Regions from separate parts of the Clostridium sp. USBA 49 genome, predicted to be linked through region 3. Evidence: riboswitches for the same ligand, from Rfam matches in the RefSeq annotation. Region 3 holds a riboswitch; each other region holds the start of a gene.
The links. A riboswitch is a leader RNA that binds a small molecule or an ion and turns the genes downstream of it on or off. The one in region 3 is predicted to bind cyclic di-AMP.
Positions count from the first base shown of each region.

Region 1: linked by a shared signal. The riboswitch ahead of B5D11_RS01195 (M23 family metallopeptidase) and the one ahead of B5D11_RS06635 (cell wall hydrolase) in region 3 are both predicted to bind cyclic di-AMP.
Region 2: linked by a shared signal. The riboswitch ahead of B5D11_RS00525 (cell wall hydrolase) and the one ahead of B5D11_RS06635 (cell wall hydrolase) in region 3 are both predicted to bind cyclic di-AMP.

Region 1 covers NZ_FUYD01000001.1:264,061-271,800, forward strand. Annotated here, with positions in the region: gene B5D11_RS01170 (methyl-accepting chemotaxis protein) at 1-1,237, opposite strand, end outside; gene B5D11_RS01175 (hypothetical protein) at 1,646-1,876, opposite strand; gene B5D11_RS01180 (YjfB family protein) at 1,869-2,045, opposite strand; gene B5D11_RS01185 (DUF3606 domain-containing protein) at 2,223-2,399, opposite strand; gene B5D11_RS01190 (flagellin N-terminal helical domain-containing protein) at 2,625-4,229, opposite strand; cyclic di-AMP (ydaO/yuaA leader) riboswitch at 4,474-4,596, shown strand; gene B5D11_RS01195 (M23 family metallopeptidase) at 4,600-5,655, shown strand; gene B5D11_RS01200 (ABC transporter ATP-binding protein) at 5,763-6,467, opposite strand; gene B5D11_RS01205 (ABC transporter ATP-binding protein) at 6,518-7,333, opposite strand; gene B5D11_RS01210 (branched-chain amino acid ABC transporter permease) at 7,311-7,740, opposite strand, start outside.
Region 2 covers NZ_FUYD01000001.1:109,138-116,877, forward strand. Annotated here, with positions in the region: gene B5D11_RS00520 (NCS2 family permease) at 61-1,515, opposite strand; purine riboswitch at 1,744-1,844, opposite strand; cyclic di-AMP (ydaO/yuaA leader) riboswitch at 2,217-2,346, shown strand; gene B5D11_RS00525 (cell wall hydrolase) at 2,353-3,126, shown strand; gene B5D11_RS00530 (extracellular solute-binding protein) at 3,185-4,969, opposite strand; gene B5D11_RS00535 (ABC transporter permease) at 5,024-5,935, opposite strand; gene potA (ABC transporter ATP-binding protein) at 5,932-7,020, opposite strand; gene B5D11_RS00545 (hypothetical protein) at 7,279-7,548, opposite strand.
Region 3 covers NZ_FUYD01000005.1:72,196-79,935, reverse strand. Annotated here, with positions in the region: gene B5D11_RS06650 (CdaR family protein) at 1-813, opposite strand, end outside; gene cdaA (diadenylate cyclase CdaA) at 789-1,616, opposite strand; gene B5D11_RS06640 (hypothetical protein) at 2,378-3,382, shown strand; cyclic di-AMP (ydaO/yuaA leader) riboswitch at 3,593-3,715, shown strand; gene B5D11_RS06635 (cell wall hydrolase) at 3,715-4,242, shown strand; gene B5D11_RS06630 (NAD(P)/FAD-dependent oxidoreductase) at 4,467-5,333, opposite strand; gene trxA (thioredoxin) at 5,366-5,683, opposite strand; gene aroQ (type II 3-dehydroquinate dehydratase) at 5,811-6,248, opposite strand; gene B5D11_RS06615 (shikimate kinase) at 6,248-6,757, opposite strand; gene aroE (shikimate dehydrogenase) at 6,741-7,538, opposite strand; gene B5D11_RS06605 (tetratricopeptide repeat protein) at 7,716-7,740, opposite strand, start outside.

The DNA.
Region 1 (7,740 bases), on a different contig from region 3:
CTGCCATCATCTTAACTTCACTAACTATTTTACCTTCATTAATAGCATCTATTATTTTTTGTTGATTTACTTTATATAAGTTATCTGCAACATTTAAAGATTCATTTGTCTTTTCTTTAATATCTATTGCTCTTTTTTCAATATCTTTAGATATTTTGTTTCCAAGCTGTGATTTTTCAGATAATTTATTTATAATTTCTTTAGATTCTAAAGTTGATGCAGTTACTTCTTCTGTTAAAGCATTTAGTTCCTCAGAACCTTTTACTATTGTTTGAGTATTTATATTTATTTCATCCATTTTAGAAGTTATTTCCTCAATTGTTGCTGATAATTCTTCGCTTGAAGCCCCCATCTCTTGAGAAGTACTAATAACATTTTCTATAATATCTTTAATACTTTTCTTAGTTTCTAATAAGGCTTCTAAAATTTTTGAAAATTCATCTTTTCCATTAATTTCAATGTCTTTGCTTAAATCCTTTTCTTTTAATACATTAGCAAAATTTAAAGTCTTTTTAAGCTGTGAATTAATGTTATTTGAAATAACAATTAATATAACAATTAATAATATTATTGATCCAAATAGTACTATAAAAGATACTCTTATTACATTATTATAAATTTCATTATTATATTTATTAGCTGCATCTGCCTGCTTTTGATTGTAATTTATTATACTTTCTAATGTTAAGTCTATCTGATTTGCATAACTTTTTAACATTGATACTTTTATAGCGTTATTATCACTATTTTTACAGTTTTCAATAAATTCTTTTTTACTTTCTTTATATGGATTAAAACTTTCAATAAGTAAATTTAATAATTTCTTATTTGCCTCATCTTCTGAAAGAATTTGAAACTCTTTTATAAGTTCATCTAACTTTTCTTCGCTTTTCTTTAATTTATCTATATTTATATCGCTTTGATATATAACCAAATTATCCATTACACTTAAATCTAAAAAAATACTTTCTCTTATGCTGTGTAATATATCAATACTTTTTAAATTTTTTTCATACATTTTTTTTGACTGCATATTTATTTTATTAATATTTGATATACCTATAGAATTTATTATAATGCTGCAGATTATAGATATTGCAAAAGCTGTATAAAGCTTTGACTTTAAAGTCATAGAATTTATGCCTTTAAATTTAAATTTTTTAAAATTTAAATGAGTTTTAGATTTTGTTTTAGTTTTAGCTTTATTGTTTTTTTGCTTAAAAATCTTTATGCTCACTGTTCCTTCCCCCTAAATAGTAAATTTGACACTTTTAAGTCATTTTATTTTGCAAACATTTACTTTATTTATAATTCGACACATATTCTTAAAAACCTTTTTATATTTTAAATTTTTAATTTAATTTTTTATAAAGTAGCATAGCCATTACCTCAACATCCGTCTATATCAAAAAAATATTTTATTCACAAAAATATTTTAACATAAATTTTAAAAATTAAATAAAATTTTCCCTTATTATATTCTATACATCCACCCATTTTCCTTCTTTTGCTAACACTTTTTTGCATCATATTCCCCTCGCATCCAAGTAAATTTCTGGTACAAAAACAAAAACCCTGATTTCTCAAGGCTTCTATCTATCGTATCAATATGTTGTTTAAATTTGGTGGATGAGAGTGGGATTTATTATACTTCCCTACTTTCCTCATCTAATGAGTTTATCTCATTAACTAACTTTTCTATCCTTTGATTTATTTCTCTTATTTTATTTTCATTTAATTTATTATCTCTTACAACTTCAGCTAATTGCCTCATAATTAATAGTCGCTCCTCTATCATATCAAGGATTTGTATTCTATATTTTACTCTTTGAAGCTCTTGTATTAATTCTTCTTTTTCATCCATATATTCACACACTTACATCTATTATCTTTCCTAAGTTTGGGTCTATACTCTCTTCTATCATCTTTACAGTTTCATTTGCTGTTTGTTTACCTGTATCCATCGCAAGCTTCATTACTGCAAGGCTTGTTTCTTGAGCTACTTTTGCTTGATTTAGGTTAATTGATATAGAAGCTATGTCCATGGTAATGGCCTCCTTCATTTCTTATAATAGCAGCAATTACTTAAGATTTGTTCTAACTCTTTTTCCTATGTTTTAAGTTTGTCACTTGTTACTTGGGTGGCACTATTGTCCCAAAAAGGTCATCACCTTGTGGTTTTATAAACTCGCAAAGGTAATGACCTTTACACTTTTGATAATTTATTTTTCCAAATATTCTCTAATTGCTTTTGCTGATGTGCCAACTGCTCTAACAGCTGCTTTTAACTCTGATTCTGTACATCCTAATGCTTTACACCAATTTTTTACTTCAGATAGATCATTAATATCTATTCTTTTTGCATCCAATGGATGTGTTATACTTTTATTATCTGGCATTATTACACCCCCTTCCTAATTATACTTTATTCCATATAATTCTTTTCAAATCTCCAAGAATCTCTGCCAATGTTAAGTAAATCTTTCTAAACTGTCTAACCAATTGATTCAAGACTTAATTAATCAAAAATCGAATTTTAAGATAAATACAATTACTATATAATATAAATATACATTTTAAGAAAAGAGCCAGAGAGTATCTCCCCTGACTCCTAATTATACTTATTATCTTAATAATTGTAAAACACCTTGTGGTTGTTGATTAGCTTGTGCTAGCATTGCTTGTGCAGCTTGTGCAAGGATGTTGTTCTTTGAGAAGCTCATCATTTCCTTAGCCATGTCTACGTCTCTAACTCTTGATTCAGCTGCTGTTAAGTTTTCACTTGATGTTCCAAGGTTAGCTATTGTATGTTCAAGTCTGTTTTGAACAGCACCAAGTTTTGCTCTCTCATCTGATACTTTCTTTATTGCTGCGTCTATAGTTGTAATAGCATTGTTTGCACCATCTTTTGTTGATATATCAACATCTGCTATTTCAAGCCCTGATGATGTCATATTGTTAATTTGTAAATTTATGCTTTGTCCTTTATTTGCACCTATATGGAAATCTAATCCTCCTTGATTACCTGATGCAACACTTGATAAACCTAATTTGTCCGCTACACCGTTCTCATCATTAAATATTTCAAATGAAACTGTGTCTGAATTGCTTGATGTAATTTTTATTTTTCCATCTTCAACAGTCACATCTACAGTTCCAAAATCTTTTCCTGTTAAAGTCTTATATTGATCTAGTGCATCGTTTATATCAGTTTTTAATTTTTCCGCAAGGGTTTTAATATCATCACCTTCATTATATGTTCCTGTACCTGTGTCAGCTAACTTAACATCTATTGCGTTTCCATTAAAGCTCATCTTTAATATACTTGAATTTGTTAAACCTGTTAAGTCTTTAGAAAATTTACCATCTGAACCTAATGTTGGAGTAGCACCATCTGTCAATAGATGTTGCATATCAGTAGGTCCCTGAGCAGTAGTGTTACTATTATCTTCAAGTGGAGTTATTGAAATTTCAGACTTTGAACCAGTTGTCCCGCTTGTTATCTTGAAATTCATATTGGTAGCATCTGTAACAATTATTTCAAATTTAGCATATTCAACCTTATCATTTGGGTTGCTTGTATTATGTGCATCTATTGCAGTTTTTAACTTACTTTCTAAATCATTAAAAAATGCAAAACTATCTGTACTATCAACTCCCATTAAATTAAAAGTATGTCCATCTAGTTTAACTTGAAAATTTGTTGTTGAACCTGAAGTAAAGTTTGCTGGGTTAAAATCACCAGTTTCAATTGAAGCTGATGTTGCGTTTCCAAGTGATTTACCTTCGCCCCCACTAGCGCTTCCTGATAAGCTTCCATTTAATAACTTCTTCGTATTAAATTCAGTGTTATTTCCAATTCTGTCAATTTCATTTTTTAATTGTGAAATTTCATTTTGTAATGCATTTCTATCCTCATCAGTATTTGTAGCATTAGCTGATTGAACAGAAAGTTCTCTCATTCTTTGAAGAATAGCATGAGTTTCATTTAAGCCACCTTCTGCTGTTTGAATCATTGATATTGCATCTTGTGCGTTTCTCACACCTTGGTCAAGACCTCTGATTTGTGCTCTCATCTTTTCTGAGATTGCAAGTCCTGCTGCATCATCTCCTGCTCTATTTATTCTAAGACCTGATGAAAGTTTTTCCATAGACTTTCCAGCATTTACAGTGTTCATGCCCAACTGACGGTGAGCATTCATTGCATTCATATTGTGGTTAATTATCATTTTATTTACCTCCCTTTAATCCTTTATGAACTTCCTTGTTCATTTTTATTGTATTGTTTTATATTTCATTTATCGAAGAGTTTTTTTAATACTTTATATATTTTAAAAAATTTTTTTAATTTTTTATAGTTAATTGTATTAAATCTGCTTTAATAATAAATTTTATATTTGTATAAATTTACAAATTTAAAAAATTGCAAACTTTTTGTTTGCATAAAAGTAAATATTAATTTATAATATATAATGTTTATATTTGCTGAATCTACTTATTTGTAGAACGGGGGATAAAATTTGGGGTGAATCTTAATGAAGGGAACTCTATGCCCTAACCCGTCAACTAACCTCGTAAGCATAATAGAGGAGGATTTTTATGTTTAACAAAAGAGTATATAAGTATACAGCACTTTCTGCAGCTGTAATTGTGCTTGTTACGGCGACTGCAATAACAAGCAGTAAAAATAAAATTTCAAATACTTCAGTAAATAATGTTGTACTAACTGATAAAAAATCAGAAGAAAAAGATACCGCAAATAAAGAAAATAATTCAAATGTAAATAATAATGTTTCATCTGATGTTTTAGATACTTCAAATACAGAAGAATTAAAAAAAGACACTGAAGTTAAAATTAACACATATACTGTTAAATCTGGAGATACATTAGATAGTATTGCAGCTATTTATAATGTAAAAGTTAACACTATAAGTGAATCAAATGGTTTGTCTTTAAATGCTTCACTTAAAGATGGACAAGTTTTGGAATTTCCTTCTATAGACGGAGTATTATACAAAATAAAAGAAGGCGAAACATTATGGGATTTGGCTTTATTGAATAAAGTTGATATAAATAAAATAATAAAAGTAAATAATTTAGAAAATCCTGAAAAATTAAAATTAAATCAAAAGATAATAATACCAGATATTAGTAGTGTAAAATCCCCAGCTTTAAATGCTTCTTTAGAAAAAAGCTCATCTTCTAATGTAAGCAAAAAAACTGTAAATCGTGGAGGTTCAGGATTATCTTCGGTAAGCTTAGGTTCTTCTTCAACTAATAATAGCTCATTTAAAGGTTCCCTTCCTGTAAGTGGATCAATTAGTTCAAAATTTGGTGAGCGTTGGGGAAAGTTTCATAAAGGTATAGATATCGCTGCTTCAACTGGAACTAATGTTTATGCATTTGCAGATGGAAAAGTTATTTTCAGTGGCTTACAAAATTCATATGGCAACCTTTTAATAATAGATCACGGTAACGGTTTTAAAACTTATTATGCACATAATTCAAAACTTTTAGTTTCTGAGGGGCAAGTTGTTGAAAAAGGCGATCATATTGCAGAGGTGGGAAGTACCGGAAATTCTACTGGTTCTCATTGTCATTTTGAAATCAGAAAAAATGATTCACCTGTAAATCCTTTAAATTATATAAAGTAAAATACATATAAAATACATAAAAACTATTTTATATATAAATATTTTGATAGATAAAAAAGCCAAGCATAAATTATGGGAAAATCCTTTTTATGCCTGGCTTTTATATTTTATCCTCCTAAATATGCATTTTTTATTTCTTCATTCTGCATTAAGTCTTCTGCCTTTCCTTCCATTTCTATTTCTCCATTTCTAATAATATAGGCTCTATCTGCAGCTTGAAGTGCCATGTATGCATTTTGTTCTACTAGTAATATAGTTGTTCCTTCTTTATTAATATCTTTAATAATTGAAAAAATTTCTTTAACAATAATAGGTGCAAGTCCCATAGATGGTTCATCTAAAAGAAGAAGCTTTGGTTTTGACATAAGAGCCCTTCCTATTGCAAGCATCTGTTGCTCTCCACCTGAAAGAGTTCCAGCTAATTGTTCTTTTCTCTCTAAAAGTCTTGGAAAAATAGAAAAAACTTTATCATAATCTTTCTTTACTTCAGCTTTATCTTTTCTTGTATAAGCTCCAAGCTCAAGATTTTCCATAACAGTCATAGAGGAAAAAATTCTTCTGCCTTCTGGGACATGTGATACTCCAAGTTTTACAATTTGCTCTGCTTGTAAAGCAGTAATATCTTTATCATATAATTTTATTTTACCGCTTTTTATTTTTTCTATTCCTGATATAGCTTTTAATGTACTGCTTTTGCCTGCACCATTAGCTCCAATAAGAGTAACTATTTCTCCTTCTTCTACTTTAAGGCTTATATTTTTTAAAGCGTGGATACCTCCATAAAATAAATTAACACCATTTAACTCTAACATTATTTCTCCTCTCCTATATTCCGTATAATATTCCAAAGTAAACTTAATTTTTATTTAGCAATTTCTATTTTTTCATCATTTGCGCTGTCATCTAAATTAGTATCCCCTAAATAAGCCTTAATTACTTTTTCATTATTTTGTATTTCTTCAGGTGTTCCGCTGGCAATTAATTTTCCATAATCAAATACAAATATATTTTCACAAATCCCCATAACAAGAGACATATCGTGTTCTATAAGAATAATTGTTAAATTAAAAGTTTCTCTAATCCATTTAATCATTTCTGTAAGTTCTTTAGTTTCATTTGGATTCATACCTGCAGCTGGTTCATCTAAAAGTAAAAGTTTTGGTTTAGAAGCTAATGCTCTTGCAATTTCAACTCTTCTTTGATCTCCATAAGAAAGATTTTTAGCAAGTTCATCTTTTTTATCTGATAAATTAAATTTATCAAGAAGCATTAAGGCTTCTTCATAAACTTTTTTTTCTTCTTTATAAAAAGAAGGAAGTCTAAATAATGATGATATAATTCCATATTTTAAGCTGTTATGAAATCCAAGAAGAACATTGTCAAGTACTGACATATTTTGAAAAAGCCTTATATTTTGAAAAGTTCTTGCAACACCGTAATGTGCCATTTTAGATGGTTTTAAATTTTTAGAAGTAACTTTTTTATTTAGTTCATAAATAATTTCTCCTGAAGTAGGAGTATATATACCTGTTAAAAGATTAAAAAAAGTAGTCTTACCAGCACCATTAGGACCAATTACTCCAACAATTTGTCCATCTTCTACAGTTAAACTTATATCTGTAACAGCTTTTATACCACCAAATGATTTTGAAAGATTATTTACTTTCAGAATTGACATAAGCCTTCCCTCCTTTTTTCTTAAGGAATTTAAATCCTTGATTTCCGAAAAGCCCTTGAGGCCTATAAACCATTATTACAAATAAAATTATAGCATAAATTACCATTCTAAGTTCAGGTATTTGTTGAAGGAATACTGAAATAAGAGATAATAACACTGCTCCTGCTATGGATCCTCCTATACTTCCAATACCTCCAAAAACCACAATAACTAAAATATCTATGGATTTCATAAATCCAAAAGAATCTGGTTTTATAAAATAAAAATAGTTAGCATATAAAGCTCCCGCAATGCCTGCAAAAAATGCCCCTAATGCAAAGGCAAGCACCTTATAATATGTTGTATTAACTCCTATTGCCTCTGATGCTATTTCATCTTCTCTAATTGAAATACAAGCTCTTCCATGA
Region 2 (7,740 bases), on a different contig from region 3:
ATTATTATTTTACTATATTACTTATATTTAAATTTTAATTAATAACTTATATACTAAACTTTAAACATTAAATATAAATTTAAATATAAATAATCCTGCAAATATATACATTATAGGATGTATTTCCTTAGCTTTCCCTCTAACTAATTTAACAATTGTATAAAATATAAATCCAAAAGCTATTCCATTAGCTATACTATAAGTAAATGGCATCATTACAATTGTTAAAAAAGCTGGTAATGCTTCTTCAAAGTCTTCAAAATTTATATTCATTATAGAACTTATCATAAGTACCCCCACTATTATAAGTGCTGGAGCAGTAGCTGCACTAGGCACTATACCTACTATAGGTGATATAAATAATGCTAAAAAGAAACATATTGCAGTTACTAAAGAAGTTAATCCCGTTCTTCCGCCTTCACTTATACCAGCTGCACTTTCTACATAAGTTGTTACATTACTTGTTCCAAGTAATGCTCCTATAGAAGTTGCTGTTGCATCTGCAAATAGAGCCTTATCTATTTTTCTTGGGAACATTCCTTTCTTTGGAATATCATTTTTTTCATCAAACATTCCAGTTTTAGCTCCTGTTCCTATAAATGTACCTATGCTATCAAAAGTATCAACCAAGCTAAAAGAAATAATAATTGTAATAGCAGTTAAAAATCCTGTTTTGGCTGTAAAAAGTTCAGTAAAACTCAATTTAAATAAAGTGGGTGATAAACTTGGAGGTAGTGAAAATACATTAAAAGAAGCTGGCAAAATTATATTAAGGTTAACATTAAAAAACACTTGAGCAATAACACCTGAAACTGTAGTTATTAAAATACCTAATAAAATTGCTCCTTTAACTTTATTTACCATTAAAATAACGGTTATAATTAATCCAAAAATAGCAAGTAATGTAGTAGGATTTTTAACATCTCCAAATGCTACTAATGTAGCAGGATCTGATACAACTATTCCCGCTTCTTTAAAGCCTATAATTGATATAAATAAGCCAATACCAGCACCTATAGCATTTTTAAGGGACTCTGGAATAGCGTTAACTATAGAAATTCTTATTTTTGTAACAGTTATAAAAATATTTATAATACCACAAATAAATACTGCTGCTAAAGCTGCTCTCCAAGAATATCCTGCAGTTCCTACTACATAAAAAGTGAAAAAAGCATTCATTCCCATGCCAGCAGCTTGTGCAAATGGTACATTAGCAACTAAAGCCATAATAAGAGTACCTATAATTGCAGATAAAATAGTTGCCACAAATACAGCTCCCATTATAGGATCATTTGATACATTAATGCCTGCTTCTTTAACTTTATCAAACATCAAACCTTTAGAATTCATTCCTGCTTGTCCTAATAGAGCAGGATTTACAAATATTATATAAGCCATTGTAATAAATGTAGTAATCCCTGCAATAATTTCAGTTTTTACAGTTGTATTATTTTCTTTTAGTTTGAAGAAATCTCTTTTAACATTATTTTTTTCTGAATTAGCGTAATTATTCACTCGTATTCCCCCTTAATATATTTATTTAAAGCAGGTTATATAAGTATTTCTTCCCCCTTTCATGTATATTTATACGAACTCCATATATCAAAATTATTAAATTGCTACTTTAATTGCCTAATATAAAAATAAAAACGCATGAAGTCTACTTTAGAGTGAATTCATGCGTTTACTTTTTATCATGTATGATACAAGTAACATGTTTTTCTATTTAATATAAAATAGAAAAACAGCAAATTATTCACTCATAGCTAAGCAGTTAAGGCCGCTTCGTAGAAACTCCCGAACCAAATTATCAGGATTATATGAGTTCGTATTAAATTACATATCATATAATATCACAGCTTTTAAGTTATGTAAATATAAAATGCGAATATTTTTAATGAAATTTAATAGAATATTCGATTTTATATTTTTATTCTACATACTTAGTTTAATTCTCAATTAATTTATTATTAAATTTTACTTGTAAATATTCAACTTCAAATTTTAATATCATAATTTAGTAAAATAATAATTATCTTTACTTATATAAAAAATATTTACTGATTAAATTATTATTTTACTAGACTAATAATAAATTTTCATATTAAATATCTACAATATATACAATTATTTGCAATTGAGATACTTGTACCATAACATACCTAGATTACCATATATTTTGTATAGATATATCCTAAAATCTTTGTTAAAATAACACATGAAATAAGCCGAATCTCCAAACGGAGTACGGGGGATGCCATTCTATTGGGGTGAATCTCTTTAATGAGTAGGGTACCTCTTACCCAAACCCGTCAACTAACCTCGGAGGCAAAGGAGGAGATATATACTATGATTAAATTAAATAAGTTTAAAACAACATTATTAGCAGTTTCTTTAGCAGTTCTTTCAACTAATTCTGCTAAAGCAGCAAACTATAAAGTTGTCCAAGGTGATTCTCTTTATACTATATCAAAAACATTTAATACTAATACTAATACATTAAAAAATACTAATAACTTGAAAAGTGACATTATTTATCCTGGACAAGTATTAGATGTCCCTGCTAAAACTTATACTGTAAAAAGTGGCGATTCTCTTTATTTGATATCTAAAAAATATCAAATATCACTTGATTTATTGAGAAAAGCAAATAATTATTGGAAAGATACCATATATGTTGGACAAACATTGCTTATACCAGAAGGTTCAGTTTCTGCAGTTTCTACACCTTCAAACATTTCTAAATCTGTTATATCTTATACAGAAAGTGATTTAGATCTTTTAGCTAGATTAATAACTGCAGAAGCTCAAGGAGAGCCATATAAAGCACAAGTTGCTGTAGGAGCAGTAGTTATTAATAGAGTACAAAGTGCTAATTGGCCAAATACAATAAAAGAAGTTATTTATCAAAAATCAAATGGATATTACCAATTTACACCAGTATTAAACGGCTGGATTAATAAACCTGCTTCTAGTACAGCAAGACAAGCTGCTTTGGAAGCTTTAAAAGGTTCAGATCCAACAAACGGAGCAGAATTTTATTTTGATAATAGTACTACAAATGCTTGGCTTTGGTCCAAGCCTATATCTCTTAAAGTAGGTAATATGATATTTGCATTAAAATAAAAAATAATAAAATGAGCACAAAGTTAACTTTGTGCTCATTTTATTATTTTTTATTTTTTTATTGTTTTACTTCAGACCAAATATCATCGTAAAGTTTTATTTTATCTCCTATATCTTTTAAATATTCCCCTCTTTTTAGTTCTTCATTAGGAGGATAAATACCTTCATCCTTCATTATTTCTTCATCTATAAGAGGATATGCTGCTACATTTGGATTCCCATAAGGGAAAGCCTTAGATATTTCAGCACTTATTTCTGGTTCCATAATAAAATTCATAAATAGTTCCGCCGCTTTAATGTTTTTTGCACCTTTGGGAATAACAAAATTATCTTGCTGGAGGAATAATCCTTCTTTAGGTATTATCATTTTTACATTTTTATTTTCTCTTTTAGCTAGGCTTCCTTCTGCACCCCAAGCAAAAATAATTTTAGCCTCTCTATTTATAAGCATAGTTTTAGGACTATCACTATCATAAGCCTTTACATTAGGCTGAAGTTTTTTTAGTTCTTCTTTAGCCTTTAAAAGAGCTGTTTCATCAGTTTCATTCATAGAATAGCCAAGTTTTTTAAGAGTCATACCTATTATTACTCTTTCATCATCTAGTAATACAATAGAATTTTTAAACTCATCTTTCCAAAGGTCTTTATAAGAAGTAATTTCCCCATCAGGTACTTTTGAACTATCTACAGCAATTATACCAGCAAGCCACATATAAGGTACACTATATTTATTATAAGGATCGAAATCTAAATTCATAAATTGTTCTCCCATATTTTTTAAATTAGGAAGATTTTCTTTATTTAATTCTTCTAGCAAATTTTGTTTTTTCATAATTTCTACCATATAGTCACTAGCAACAGCTAAATCATATTGAGACCCTCCTGCCATAATCTTAGCAAGCATTTCTTCATTTGAAGAAAAAGTACTATAATTAACTTTTATATTATAAGTTTGCTCAAATTTATCAATTACTGATTGTGGAAGATATTCAGACCAGTTAAAAACATTTAAAACCTGTGTATTTTCTTTTGATTCTTTAGCTAATGCCCACATTCCACCGCTTGCTCCTACAATTAAAACTGCTATAGCTGTAAGAACTGCACCTATCTTTTTCATATTAATATTTATATTTTTCAATACTAAAGCAAAAATTACAATAGATAGGGTAAATACCATTATTATTGTAGATAATGCATTAATTTCTGGAGTTACTCCAAATTTAACCATAGAAAAAACCTTAAGAGGCAAGGTGGTACTATTAGGGCCTGCTACAAAAAAACTTATAATCATATCATCTAATGATAAAGTAAAAGCCAAAAGTCCTCCTGCTATTACTCCAGGCATTATAATTGGGAGTGTAACTTTAAAAAATACTTTTGAAGGAGAAGCTCCTAAGTCCATAGCTGCTTCCTCTAAAGATTTATCAAAACCATCTAACCTAGCTCGTACAACTGCAATTACATAAGATACACTAAATGTTACATGAGCTAATATTAAAGTTACTGTCCCCATAGGGATATCTATCATAGAAAAAAAAGCTAAAAGAGATATTCCTAAAACTATTTCTGGTATTACAAGAGGTATATATAGCATACTATCTATTATACTTTTACCCTTAAAATTATGCTTATACATACCTATAGCAGCTAAAGTTCCAAGCATAACTGATATTATTGTACTTACAATAGCAATTATTAAACTATTTTTAACAGCTTCTAATATTCCAGTATTATGAACTAAACTTTTATACCATTTTAATGTAAAACCATTCCAAACAGCATTAAATTTAGAGTTATTAAACGAAAATGCAATAAGTACTATAATTGGAATATAAAGAAACATATATATAATAAAGCCATAGATTTTACCAAATAATCCTTTTTTCTTTTTCACTTATTACATCACCCCCATTTTATTTTTCTCATTACTATTTCTAGTCCCCAAAATTATTGCCAGTACCATAATAGCAATTAATAAAACTGAAATAGCAGAACCTAAAGGCCAATTTCTTGCAGTTAAAAATTGATTCTTTATAAGGTTGCTCATAAGAACTACTTTACTTCCTCCCATTAAATCTGTTATAAAAAATAATCCAAGAGCTGGTACAAAAACTAACATAGAACCAGAAATTATCCCTCCTTTAGTTAAAGGAAGTACTATTTTAAAAAATATTTTTAATCTAGTAGCTCCTAAATCCGCACCTGCTTCTATAAATCTTTTATCAAGTTTTTCAATTGAAGCATATAAAGGAAGAACCATAAATGGAAACATCATATATGTCATTCCAATCATTACAGAAATATTATTATATAGTAGCTTTAAGGGTTGAGAAATAATATGAAATTTTATTAAATAAGAATTAATTATACCCTCACTTCTTAATAAAATAATCATAGAATAAGTTCTTACTAATGAATTAGTAAAAAACGGAAGAATTATTAGTAATAGCAATATAGGCTTATATCTTTTTTTTGCATTTGCAACTATATATGCAAATGGATATCCAAGAATTAAACAAATAAGTGTAGTAAAAACAGCTATAATTATTGAATTAAAAAATATTTTAATATAAAGTGGATTTAAAAGTTTAATATAATTACTTAAAGTAAATTTATAAATAATTTCTCCTGTTTCTCCTCTTGTACAAAAACTTACTATAATTATGAATATTAAAGGCACTACAAAAAAAGCAATCATCCAAACCAAAATAGGCAAAATTGTTGTAATACCACTTAAAAGATTTTTATCTGAAACTTTTTTAGTATCTACAGTTTTATTTATACTAATAGCTTTATTTTGTAAAATCATCCTTCCATCACCACCGATTCTTCAAGTTTCCAAGTTAAAAATACTAAATTATTATTTTTTATTAAATTATTTTTTTCACTTATAGGCTCATTTACTATTATTTCTTTACCATTACTTAATTCAATTATTGTTTTATATGAAATACCAGTATAAATTCTATCCTTTAATTTACCTTTAAGATAAACATCGTCTTCTTCTGGTACTGATTTAATTTTTATTCTTTCAGGCCTTAAAGCAACACAAATATCTTGTCCCATATATAAATTTTTATTTAATACTCTAACTGTATTTTCTTCTGAGCCAATCTGAAGAATCGCTTCATTAGATTTTATATCTTTAACTTTACCCTCTAAAATATTTGTATCTCCTATAAAATCTGCTACAAACCTTGTTATAGGTCTTTCATAAATTTCATCTGGAGTCCCAAGTTGTTCTATTACTCCTTCTTTCATAACTACAATTCTATCTGACATAGTAAGTGCTTCCTCTTGATCATGAGTAACAAATATAAAAGTTATCCCAAGCCTCTTCTGAAGATGCTTTAATTCAATTTGCATCGCTTTACGAAGTTTAAGATCGAGAGCTCCTAATGGTTCATCTAATAATAATACCTTAGGCCTATTAATAACCGCTCTTGCAATAGCCACACGCTGCATTTGTCCCCCACTTAATTGAGAAGGCATCCTTTTTTCATATCCATCAAGCTGAATCATATGAAGCATTTCAAAAACTCTTTCTTTAATTTCATCTTTATGAACTTTTTTCATTTTAAGTCCAAAAGCAATGTTATCGAAAATATTCATATGAGGGAAAAGTGCATAATTTTGAAAAACAGTATTAACACATCTTTCATGTGGTGATTTATTTGTTATATCTTCACCATCTATTATTATTTTCCCGTTTGTAGGCTGTTCAAAACCTGCTATCATACGCAGCGTAGTAGTTTTACCACAACCACTAGGACCTAAAAGAGTTAAAAACTCTCCCTTTTTTATGTTTAAAGATAAATCTTTAATTACTGGATTCTCTGATCCATCAAACTTTTTACAAACATTTGCTAATTGAATAAAAGCAACTTCTGTCACACCTTACCAACTCCTCTTATTTTTTCATGCAAATAAAAAAAACCTTCCACCGGTATTGTACCGGCATAGAAGATTTTATTAAATAATGATTATAATTATACAAATTTACTACATAATTATAACCAAAAAACAATATAACATATTAGTTTAAATTTTTAAATAGTTTTTTTAAATTTTTGTTAAAATTTTATTCATAAAATAATAGGATTTTTATGTGCAATTATACATAATCATTTTTGTATTTTAAAATCCCTATATTTATTTTTTCAAATCTATTTCTTCTATAACAAACTTATCAAAATCTATTTCTTCTATAAAATTATGTTGATTAAAAGTTGTTTTCCTTCTTTTATTATACTCGTCCATATTTATAGGAAGCCAATATGGCTTTGATATATCAAATTTATTACATAATTCATTTATGCATAATTTTAAATTATCTTGATATGTTCCATCTATATTAGAAATAACTACTTCATCTTTAATAATTTTATTATTTTTTATTATTTTACCCCAAATCTTTATCATCGCTACCTCCATATATCTTATAATAATACTACTTATTATAAGATATACGCTTATTTATATAAAGAGTTTATTTATTTTTTAATTTTTATTGATACTACTTCGCATTATATTATTAATATGACATAATAAAATTTTATTTACAACCCAAATTTTAATCTTTGGAATTTAATATATTAATTTAATATATTAATT
Region 3 (7,740 bases):
TAAGTCTATAGGTTCTGTTTCAATATATGTTATATTATTTGTATCATTTTTTAAAACTACTTCTATTTTATCAGGTACAGCAGTTAAAGATTTTAAATGTATATCTTTCTTTAGAGTTCCTTTAGTATTAATTTTTACAGGAAGAGTTTTAGTCTCTTTTATAGGTATTTTAACTTCTACAACATTTATATTTAAATTTACATTTTCTACTTCTTTACCTGAATCATCCACAGCTTTAAGAGGCAATCTTAAATTTAAATCTTTATCTAAGTTTTCAATATTTTTACTAGCTTCAGCTCTTACAACTTTATTAACATATCTTGCTGCTCCACTTACAGATACTTCTGTTGGACTAATACTCTCTTCTAAAGCATAAAACCCCTCTTTTAATTTTCCCTCTATATTAAACTTTACAGGTACAGTTTTTTCAACATAATCATCAAATTCAACTTTTATATAATAAGAGCCACTATTTAACACAGTTACATTTACCGGCTGTCTTTCTATTATTACTGGAATTCTAATTTCGCCTTTTGAAAGAGCATACATGCTCATATCTGCTACTACCTTAAATTGATCTTTATTAAGTTCTATATCTGAAGGAGTACCTTTAACATTTAAAGTTACCATAAATTTTTGCCCTGGTAAAATAGCAAGTTTTCTTTCTGTTACCGATTGAACATTTACTAGATCTACTGGTACTGTAACAGTTCTTGTAACAGCATAATCTCCAACATTAACTATGTAAAGCCACAAAGAAAAGGCTGCTATTACACAGCATATTTTTATTAGCCACGTATTTTTTTGCTCCATAATACCATCCTTTCCTTAACAGTCAGCTTTTTGTTTTGTTTAGCTTTAAGTATTCTTATAAGTATATCTTTAAGTCTTTCTTTAGTGTAATTTCTTGTAAGTTTCCCATTAACAGCCAAAGAAATTGTCCCTGTTTCCTCTGAAACAATTATAGTTAAAGCATCTGAAACTTCAGATACTCCTATTCCTGCTCTATGTCTAGTACCTAACAATTTGCTTATATTTTCATTATTTGTAAGGGGAAGAAAACAACCTGCAGCTACTATTCTATCATTTCTAATAATTGTTGCACCATCATGAAGAGGTGTATTAACTACAAATATATTTTCAAGAAGTGCAGCAGAAACTAATGCATCTAATTTTGTTCCAGTATTAATAACTTCTGCAAGACCTGTTCTATTTTCAATAACAATAAGTGCTCCCGTTTTAGATTTAGATAAATTTTCAACGGCTTCACCAACTTCATTAATTACTCTTTCCATTACTTCATCATCATCTAAAAGATGTTTTTCAGTAAAAGTACTTCTTCCTATATGTTCTAATGCTCTTCTTATTTCTGGCTGAAATATTATTATAATTGTAAGAATACCTATTGTTATTGTTTTATTTAAAATCCAGCCTAACATTGTAAGTTTAAGAATTGAACTTATAGGTATAAGCAAAAGAATTAAAAGTATTCCCTTTAAAAGCTGTTCAGCTCTTGTTTCTCTTATAAGCATATATGCTTTATAAAAAATATATGATACCACAATAATATCCAGTATAGAAAACACGCTTATAGTTTTTATACTGTTTAATAACATTTTAAAGAATTCTTCCAAAATTCCCCCTCCTTTGTTGTATATTTTTGCTACTTCTATTTATATACAATTATACACCAACACATCCTTTTATAGTATAAAATTATTGCTAATTTTTTTAACTTTAATCAACTTATGTTCATAATATTTAAATTCTGTATAAATTTTAAAGTTTGGTGTTTAGTCTATGTTTAGTCTAGTAAAATAATAATCCTCTCTGGTCAGGCAAAAGATATTCCCTGCTCGGATTATTATTTACTAGACTAATATTTAAAGTTTAGTGTTAATATCTAGTAAAATAATAATCTTCTCTGGTCAAGCAAAAGATATTCCCTGCTCGGATTATTATTTTACTAGACTAATATTTAAAGTTTAGTGTTAATATCTAGTAAAATAATAATTCTCTCTGGTCAGGCAAAAGATATTCCCTGCTCGGATTATTATTTTACTAGACTAATATTTAAAGTTTAGTGTTAATATCTAGTAAAATAATAATTCTCTCTGGTCAGGCAAAAGATATTCCCTGCTCGGATTATTATTTTACTAGACTAATATTTAAAGTTTAGTGTTAATATCTAGTAAAATAATAATCTTCTCTAGTCAGGCAAAAGACATTCCCTGCTGGGATTATTATTTTACTAGATTGTATCTAATTTTTATGTTTTATATATAATAAAAGTAATTTTTAAGATTATAATGGAATATTTATATATAAGTACAAATGATAGTAAAATAAGTTTACATTTAAAGGGTTGGTGATAATTTTGGAAAATAAAAAAATCAAGAAAAATAAATTATTTATTTTTGAAATTTTAGTTTTTATAATTTTAATTGGAGTAATTTTTTATGAAACATATTTTATATTTATAAATAATTCTTCAAGTTCTTATGAAAAAAACATTAAAAACAATATAAAAGAATTAAACATTATAAATGATGAAATGGGGAAATACAATTTAGGGCAAGCACTTAATGCAAAAAAACTTGAAAATTTAAGGGAGAGTATGCCTCAATATGTTGAAAAACTTAATAATATTAAAAATAATTTTGATAAGATGGTTCCAGAAGAAAAGTATAAATCAGACCATACTAATTTAATGAATGGTTTAGAAAAAAATATACTTATATTTAGACAAGCTGAAGCTATATTGAAAGATCCTGAAGGAAAAGATGTAAATGTAGCTGCAGATAATTTGAAAAAGTATCGTGATGATTGTTTAAATTATTATTCAAAAATAAATTCAAAAAAAATGAAAGTTTCTTTATCCTCAAATTGTATAAATTTTATTAATAACACTTTAAATTATGCAAACACTATGGCTAGAATTACAAAAGATAAAGAAATATCTTTAAATCAAAATATTGAATTTATAAACAATATGGATCTAATTATATCTAAATTTTCCTCTATAAAAATAGATTTTTCTCCCCAGTTATTAGATGAAAATAAAGATTTAAATAACATTATTTCTATTGCATCTAATAAAAGTGATGAACTTTATATTTTAAAACAAGATTTTTCAAATATAAGTATTCCGCCTAAAGCATTAGAAACATATAAACTTTTAAATGAAGTTATTGAAAATTATGAAACTTATCTTCAAAAATTTATAGATTTAAAGCAAAATCAGGATGAATCAATATCTAATCCTTCTTCTCAATTTATTAATAATCTTTATAAAGACAGTAATTCTTTATTTAATACAGTAGAAACAAATTATAATAAATTTTTAAAATCTTACAATGAATTTAAAAATTCGAATCTCTAGTAAAATAATAATCTAAGCAGAAAATATCTTTTATCTAACCAGTGAGGATTATTATTTTACTAGATACTACCACTAAAAATTATATTTTAAATAATCTTTAACATATAATTTCTCTATTAATTTGCATACTAAAAATATTACTTGGCATACTATAAAAATAGTATGCTGATTTTTTTAAACAATTTTGTATTATTTTTTAAAACTGTGGAATAATAATCCTAGCCTAAGTTTTAAAAACGCGGGGAAACCACTTTTTTGGGGTGAATCGTTTTTCGTAGGTTATGCCTTTACCGAACCCGTCAGCTAACCCCGTAGGTAAAAGGAGGAAAATAATGAAAAAAACTATTTTTATATTATTTCTTATTTGTGTTATTTTAACTATTCCTTGGTCTAAAGTTAGTGCAAAAGATGAAATGGAATGCGATCTATACAAAGAAGAAATAAATACTGTTCAAGTTTTTAATCTATCTGAAAATAAAACTATAAATATAACTGAAGATGATTTATATCTTATGGCTCAAGTAGTATATGCAGAAAGCTGCTCAGAACCTTATGAAGGAAAAGTTGCTGTGGCTTCAGTTATATTAAACAGGGTTAAAAGCACAGGTTTTCCTAAATCTATAGAAGGCGTCATAAAACAAAAAAATGCTTTTTCTTGTATTAGAAATGGCAAAATAAATGTTATACCTGATGAGGCAAGTTATAAGGCAGTTTTAGACGCACTAAAAGGCATCGATCCAACTAATAATGCACATTTTTTTTATAATCCTAAAATATCAACTTCAAAATGGATGGATCAAGTAAGTAAAGTTAATATTAAACCTATAGGCAATCATGTTTTTTTTGCCGTAAATAAATAGTAACATTAAAAACTTTCGCAAAATAAATTATTCATATCTATGTATTAAAAAAACATATCTATATATTAAATTAAAGTAAATGACATATGTGTAATGAACATTTAGTAAAGTCATTTAATAAAATATAGAATTTCTTTACTAAAGAATAGCCGCAAATTAAGTGCTTTCTCTTTGTTTAAACATTAAAGTTTAATTAAAGCACTTAACTTGCGGCTATTTTTATTTTAAAGTTTCTTTAAAGAGTCAATATAAGCTACTGCATTTAAAGCTGCTACTTGACCTTCTCCAGCAGCCTTCATGTATTGGTATGGTCTGCCAACACAATCTCCAGCAGCATAACACCCTTTTATATTTGTTTCCATATTTCTATTTACTTTTATATGAGAGTTTTCTATAAGAAGTCCAGGTACTAACTGCCCTGGAGGTACACTATCTTTTAAAATAAATATTCCATCTGTTTCTATTTCTCTATTGTTTAAAATTAACTTTGATACAAAATTATTACCTTTAATTTCTATAGGTTTACCATTTAATAATTCAATTTTTTCTTTAAGCTTATATTCTCCTTTATACATTGGAAGATAATAAGTTTTAGACGCAAGTTCACTTACATAATTTGCATCTTCTTCACCTTCATTGTTATATCCTATAATTGTGACTATTTTACCTTTATAAAGCGGTGCATCACAAGTAGCACAATACCCTACACCTTTTCCTAAAAATTCTTCTTCACCTTTAATAGATTTTGTATACTCTACACCTGTGGCTAAAATTAAGGCAGTAGACTCATATACTTTTTCATTTACCATCAAGGTAAAATAGTCTCCCATAGAATAAACAGCATTTATTCTTTCATAAGTTATATTAATATTCATTTTATCAAGATGTTTTTCAAATTCTTTTTTTAAAATTTCACCTGATATTTCTGGAAAGCCTAAATAATTATTTATTTTAGGTGCTTTATAAAGCTTTGCACTTAAATTTTTGCTTCCAAATATTATTATATTTTTATTTCTTATTTTAGCATTAATTGCAGCTGATATACCAGCTGGTCCACTGCCTACTATAGCTATATCATATCTATCAGCCACGTGATCCACCTCATTTGTATTAAAATATGCTTTTAAATATGTTTTTCAATAAATTCTTTCATAGCATCCTTTGGTCTAAATCCAATTATTTGGTCTTTAACTTCGCCATTTTTAAATACCATAACTGTTGGTATACTTGCAATTCTAAATTTTTGTGAAACTATAGGATTATTATCTACATTCACCTTTATGAATTTTACCCTTCCTTCATATTCTCTCTCAAGTTCCTCTAAAACTGGTCCTAACATCTTACATGGTCCACACCATGGAGCCCAAAAATCAACTACTACAGGCATATTACCTGCGTTTATTTCTTCATTAAAATTATTATCCATTACTTCTTTAATCATTTTTATCCCTCCTATATTTGTTATACCCAATAGGGGTATAATCATATTATAATTTTAACTTATATTTTTATAAAAATCAATACTTGTAACAATTATTTAATAATAATTGTTATATCTAATATTATTTTTACAAAGATTTTTCGTTATGTAAAATAGCTTCCATAGCCATAACATATCCAAAAATCCCAAAACCACATATCTGTCCAATGCAAGCTGGTGCTATTACAGATTTTCTCCTAAATTCTTCTCTTTTATGTATATTACTTATATGTACCTCAATAGTTTTTATATTTACACTTAAAATTGCGTCATATATAGCTATACTATAATGTGTATATGCTCCAGGATTAATTATTATTCCATCATATTTTCCATATGCATCTTGAATAAAATTTATTATTTCTCCTTCTATATTGCTTTGAACCATATCTAATTCTATATTTAATTCCTTTGCTTTTTCATTAAGATATTTACACATATTATCAAAGCTTTCACTACCATAAATATTTTTTTCTCTTATACCAAGCATATTAATATTAGGACCATTAATAATAAGTATTTTCATTATAAATCACCTTCTAATATTTTTATTATTTTATTTATAGATTCTTCAATTGTTCCAGAATTTTCTACTTCAAAATCACAATATTTTTTGTATAGATTATATCTTTCTTCGTAAAGTTTGTATAATTTGTTCTTTTCTTCCTTAAGAAGTGGTCTTTTAGAAACATCTATATCAAGAGCTATTTTATCTACTGGTCTATTTATAAAAATTATAATTCCATTTTCTTTTAAAAAATCAATATTTGTTTTTCTTAATACAATACCCCCCCCAGCAGAAATAACATAGCCTTTTAATTTGCTGATTTCTTTTACAGACTTTTCTTCTATGTCTCTAAAATAAGTTTCACCATATTTAAAAATTTCATCTATTGTCATATTTTCTCTTTCTTCAATATAACTGTCTAAATCACAAAATTTCATATTAATTTTTTGTGACACTATTTTGCCAATTGTTGATTTCCCACATCCTGGCATACCTATAAATACAATATTTTTATTTAAATTTTTCATAAACTTCATCTACAACTTTCTTTTCAATTTTTTTATTCATCCATAACTCTTGCGATTTTACAGCTTGAGCAATAAGCATATATAATCCGTTTATAGTTTTAAGTTTTTTTTCATAAGCATATTTTAAAAATTTAGTTTCTTTAGGATTATAAATTAAATCTATTGCTGTAGTATAATTTTCAAAAATTTCTTTGTTTACAGGAGATTCTTCAATGTTAGGAAACATTCCACATGGCGTACAGTTTATAATTATATCTTGATTTTTTATATTATTTAGTTCATTATAGTCTATAATTTTATTTTTATTTCCACAAAATTTATTTTTATCTCTTGTAACATATGTTATTTCTTTTGCATTATTATCATAAAGATATTGAACTATTGCTTTTGAAACCCCACCAGTGCCTAATAATACTATTTTTTTATCTTTTACATTAACATTAAACTTATCAAGTGTCATTCCAAATCCATAATAATCAGTATTATATCCATAAGTCTTATTATCTTTAAATACTATTGTATTTATAGCACCTATCTTTTTGGCTTCGATTGATATTTCATCTAAAAATTCCATAATTTCTACTTTATAAGGAATAGTAACATTTACACCTGCTACCCCTAAAACTTGAAGAGCTTTTACAGCGTGTTTAATGTCTTCTTTTTTTATTTCAAATAAATGATAATAAGCATCAGTATTAGTTTTTTCAAATATAATTGAATGAATTTCAGGCGAAAAACTATGAGAAAGTTTTCCGCCCAGTAAACCATATAACTTTTTCAAATGTTTTCACCTTCTTAAACGATATATTTTATACACTAAATGTATAATTTAAGATAAATTTTCCATACATATTTATTGTCGTTTATTATAACATCACACCTAAAATTTGTAAAGGATAATAAAAGCTTATATTCTCATCCTATTGAGAATATTTTAATAATTTATAATTATTAAAATTTAATTATTTTTTAGTATTTCTTTA